2 regions of the Pseudoalteromonas sp. P1-7a genome follow, and region 2 is predicted to be linked to the other one. Evidence: riboswitches for the same ligand, from Rfam matches in the RefSeq annotation. Region 2 holds a riboswitch; the other holds the start of a gene.
The links. A riboswitch is a leader RNA that binds a small molecule or an ion and turns the genes downstream of it on or off. The one in region 2 is predicted to bind cobalamin.

Region 1: it holds a riboswitch for cobalamin, as region 2 does, so the genes downstream of both, AN389_RS14150 (TonB-dependent receptor domain-containing protein) here and AN389_RS16080 (ABC transporter ATP-binding protein) in region 2, are expected to answer to the same signal.

The regions. Positions count from the first base shown of each region.
Region 1 covers NZ_LKDU01000024.1:9,401-11,808, forward strand. The annotation lists gene AN389_RS14150 (TonB-dependent receptor domain-containing protein) at 1-1,204, opposite strand, end outside; cobalamin riboswitch at 1,241-1,404, opposite strand; gene AN389_RS14155 (hypothetical protein) at 1,491-2,273, opposite strand.
Region 2 covers NZ_LKDU01000030.1:27,103-29,510, reverse strand. The annotation lists gene AN389_RS16085 (iron ABC transporter permease) at 1-251, opposite strand, end outside; gene AN389_RS16080 (ABC transporter ATP-binding protein) at 256-1,065, opposite strand; cobalamin riboswitch at 1,144-1,280, opposite strand; gene AN389_RS16075 (porin) at 1,337-2,269, opposite strand.

The sequences.
Region 1 (2,408 bases), on a different contig from region 2:
TTTGACTAATTCTAAATGTTGAATTTTCAGATAAATGATAACCGGCCGCCGCAGTATAGGTTGTTTCATCGCCAAACTGTTCATCGTCGTCTTGGCGAAGAGTTAAATTGGCAAGCACAGTATCGGTGTCGTAGTAAGCCCCAACAAACACAGCTAATACATCGCGGCTATCTTCATCAAAAGCTTGAGAACTGTGTGATACATCATCCTTATACCAATTAACGCCGCCGCTAATATTAAGCGTATTAGTTAAACGGTATTGGCCGTTGTAATCTACTTGCGAACGTTTAGTAATAAACGTACTGGTTGTTGGCCCACCTGTAGAAAAATCTACATACGTGCTGTCAGAATCATCCGTTGCAAAAGCAACCTCAAGAGCATGAGATTGGTTAGTGTAGTTTTTGCTCCACTTCGCCGACAGTTGATAGTTTTTAAAGTCCCCTCTTTCAACTGTGCTCGAGGCAGGGCTAAAGCTGCTATCATAATCTGCGTAACCTTCGCTGTACTGACCTAGTAGCTTAAAATTACCATAGTGAGCGTCAGCATAATTGACTTTAAAACCTAGATTCTTATTTTCATAACCATCGTCATCTGGGGCAACACCTTGCAGCGCGTCAAAGCCATCTGTTTTTTCAAAACCGGCGTTAAAAGCGCTAGTTACATCAGCCGATTTAACAGAGCCCGCAAGCTGGTAGTTTTGATAGGCATTAGAGCCAAATGTGGCATCAAGGGAGGTATTGCTCGCTTCGCGCGTTATTATATTAATAACACCAGCTAAGGCGTCTGAGCCATAAACAGCGGCACGCGATCCTTTTATGATCTCGATTCGCTCAATACTATTTAGCGGCACATTACTTAGTGCTTTTTGGCCAAGTGTGGCTGAGCCCGTGCGAACGCCATCAATTAAAATTAACGTATCGCCAGAACCTGTACCACGTAAAGATACGCCCGACGTTTGGCCAAAGCCCCCATTAGGATTAATTTGAAAACCCACTTGTGTGCTTAGTAAGGTTGGTAAATCGCGTACACTGCTTTTGTCTATTTGTTCTCGACTGATAACATTAACGCTTGCTAAAACATTATTTATTGATTGTTCAAATTTATTAGCGGTAACAGTGATTTTTTCAATTGGATTTTCTGAAGCAGAGACAGAAAAAGACAACGCAGCCGAGATAGCAACGCCGAGAGTTGTTTTATTTAGCATGATGTTCCTTATCTTTGCCCACCGCAAAGATTTAAGTAAGTAAGATTACTTCAAGGCCGGTCTCCGGACTCAGTAAACACATAAATGCGTTAATACTTTACCGTTGCGGGGGCAGTGTTGGGATTGCTTTTGTCATAAAGGCTCACCAACTTCCCGATTATCTTGCTGTTAGTTTTAATACTTTAAACCCTGTATTTAGCAACCAGCAAGCACCTTGAAAATAGGCGGTTATTGTGAGCAGTTTGTTTACAAATGTCAACGGACGTCTATATAGCTAAAAGTTAAATTAATTGTTTTGTGTAAAGCTAGAGGTTATGCCATATGAGCTTAAAAGCGCGGTGATTTTTGGTTTTATTTCGGGCGCATTTAAAAGCTTATCCATTTGTTTTACCGAAATTTTACTGCGCGAAGGGTTAACTAAAAAGTGAGTATCGTATATAGCATCTGGTGTATTGCTCCTATAAAGTAGGTCCATATTAAAAATGTTATTCTTTTTAAAATATTGATAAGCAATATTGTTTATAACCCCTACATCTGCTCGCTTTAATAGCAGCATTTTTACAACGTTAAACTCATCAATTGTTAAACTAACTTGGTGTTCTTCACTTAAATATTGTGCATCAGTTTTAAAATCAGCAAAACGATAGGAATACCCCAATACCCCCGCTTTTGTTAAAGCATGTAAATCATTGAAATAGCTTTGCTTTTGGGTGTTCTGTGCTAACGTATACAGCTCATTTTTAGCAATAACATAAAAGCTCGTTTCCTGTAAGGCGTTTCTTGCTCCCTCGGGCACCCATTGCTTAGCCATTAAAAACAACACATCAAACTCACCCCACTCCACCCACTTTTTGAGCCTTTTTACAGGCAAAGAGTTAAGCGTAAATTTATAGTCATTTTGAGAATCATTGAGTATTTTAATAAACTCTGGAGCTACTCCTTGCTCTTTTTCAGCATTAATAATAATTGGAAAGTAACCGTCCTCTACCAACACATCTACATTTATTGGCTTAGCATAACTAAACTTACTGCACACAATGAACATTATAAAAATAAAAAACTTAAGCATTTAAAGCCTTTAACAGTCACTATTAAGTAATATTGATATTAAGAATAGCCTAATATACGCAACTGCGTGCTAAGCAGGTTTAATAATGCATTTAAATAATGTTAAAAAAGTATGGAAGCACAGTAGAGTGATTTT
Region 2 (2,408 bases):
ACCGTTTGCAAAATAAGCCCAGCAATAGCCAAACCTGCGCCCGCCATAAAGGCAAGTAAAGTACGGGGCAACCTAAGCTCATAAATAATACGTGCGTTAAGCGAGCCCTCCCCTGCCGATAAAACTCCGGTGAACACATCACTAAACGGTGTATCTGCTGCGCCAAAGCTCAGTGCACTAAAAAGGCTGCCCAGTGCAATTAATGAGGCAGCTATAAAAATAGTCCACGGGTTTATGTTTGTTATATCCATTTAATTAATAGCCATAAAAGTAAGTAATATGAGGAATAGTTTGGCCATTTTCTGTGCGCTGCGGGTGGCTGGTTACGTGCGCACATACCCCAAAAACATCTGCTAGCATCTCTTCACTAAGTACCTGCTCAGGCGAGCCTGTATGTGTTATTTTGCCTTTATTAATAACCACCAGTTCATCGCACATAGCAGCTGCTAAATTTAAATCATGAAATGAGGCAAACACAGTGACCCCTAGCGATTTTGCTAATTCCATCACTTGTATTTGGTATTTAACATCCAAATGGCTGGTTGGCTCATCCATAATGAGTAATTGCGGTTGTTGCACTATGGCGCGGGCAATTAATGCTCGTTGCTTTTCGCCCCCCGAAAGTGATTCAAAATTTTGCTTACACTGCTGCTCAAGCCCTACGGTTTTTATTGCCTGTGTAATTTTTTGTTTGTCGCTGTGGGTGGTGGCGCTAAATAGTGGTTTATGAGGCGTAAGCCCAAGGGCAACCACATCAAATAACGTTAGGTTAAATTGAGCAGGCGTTTCTTGCAGAACGACAGCAACATATTTTGCGTAATCTTCACTTTTAAGCTGCCAAATATCCTGCTGATTAAAAGTAATTTTGCCTGTGGTGGGTTTATTAAAGCGATACAAACAGCGCAGTAAGCTCGACTTACCCGCCCCATTTGGGCCTATTAAGCCAATAAATTTACCCTTTGTTATAGGCAAATTAATAGTGTTTAAAATGGCGTGATTATCAACTTCCCACGACACATTTTGAATGTCTAATAAAGGCGTGTTTGGCGCTAATGTAGTTTGCAAAGTGAGTCCTTTAAAAACGCGCACTCACTAAGACACCACTAAAAAAATAGTGCACTAATAAAATGAGTTTACCCGCTCGTTAAAATATTTTATTCATTTGTATCTGACTTAAAGCACGGTGCTCATTACAGTTACGGGAATAGTTGAGGAATTTCACCCCATTCCAAATGAGCGTCTATTATGGGCGGGTAAGTAAATAATTTAAAGCAAAAAAACCGCGCTCAAAGGAGCGCGGTTAAAAAGGGAGCGTTTTAACTAATTTAGCGAATAGTTAAAACTTGTATTCCATACCTAAGCCAACGTAATCTTGGTCAACATTGTTGTCCATATCAAAGCTTGAGTAAAAACCAAATACTTTAATGTTTTTATTAAACTTATGATCAACACCTACAGAAACTGCCGTTTTGTCATCACTATCATCAAAGTCCATTGCTTGGTACTGCACTTTAAACGTGTTTTTACCCATGCTGTAGGCTGCGTTTAATAAGTAGCCATCCGCTTCTGCGCTACCGTCTACTTTTTCTTGAGTTTGGTACATAGCGCCTAATTTAAAGCTCTCTACTTTACCTTGGATTGACGCACGCACTACATCGTAGCCATTTACTTCGCTATCGGCTGCAACCGAGGCGTAAACCGCACTCTTTTTAAGTGCAGCGTCACCGTAGGTAACCGCCATTGAATAACCGTTATCTGCATCTACGTCATCTTCGGCAATAAATGTAGCAAGTACTTTAAAACCTTCGTAGCTTTTAGATGTATAAGTGATTGAATCACCCAAGCGGTTTTCACCTTTAAAGACGTTTTTAATATCGCCTTCAAGATCATTAAATAAATCTAATTTGCCTTGTGATTGCTTAAGTGCCGTATCGTTACGACCCACAACAACTTGACCATAAGCACCTTTTAAACCTACGTATTGGTTGCGTGCAGAAATATTGTCGTCGTTATCACCTTTAGAGTCAGCGTCAGATACATCAACTTGAAACTCAAACTTATAAACCGCTTCTAATCCATCTGTGATCTTTTCAGATCCCTTTAGGCCAAAGCGAGATGCATTACTTTTAATTTCAGTGAAAGACCCTTCACCGTCATCAGATGATTGCACAGTAACATTCGCTTTACCGTAAACATCAACATCTGCAAACGCACTAAAAGATAAACCACTTACTAGAGCAATACATAAGCTCGATTTTACAAAATTCATGTTATTTCCTCGATAATCACAAAACTAATTTTTTAAAACAGCTGCAGTTTGTCATCGTTAAATGACAGATATATTACAAAGGAAACATTTTTGTCTTTTTATTTTAATAAAAGTGTCTAAATCCTGAAAACAAACTGAC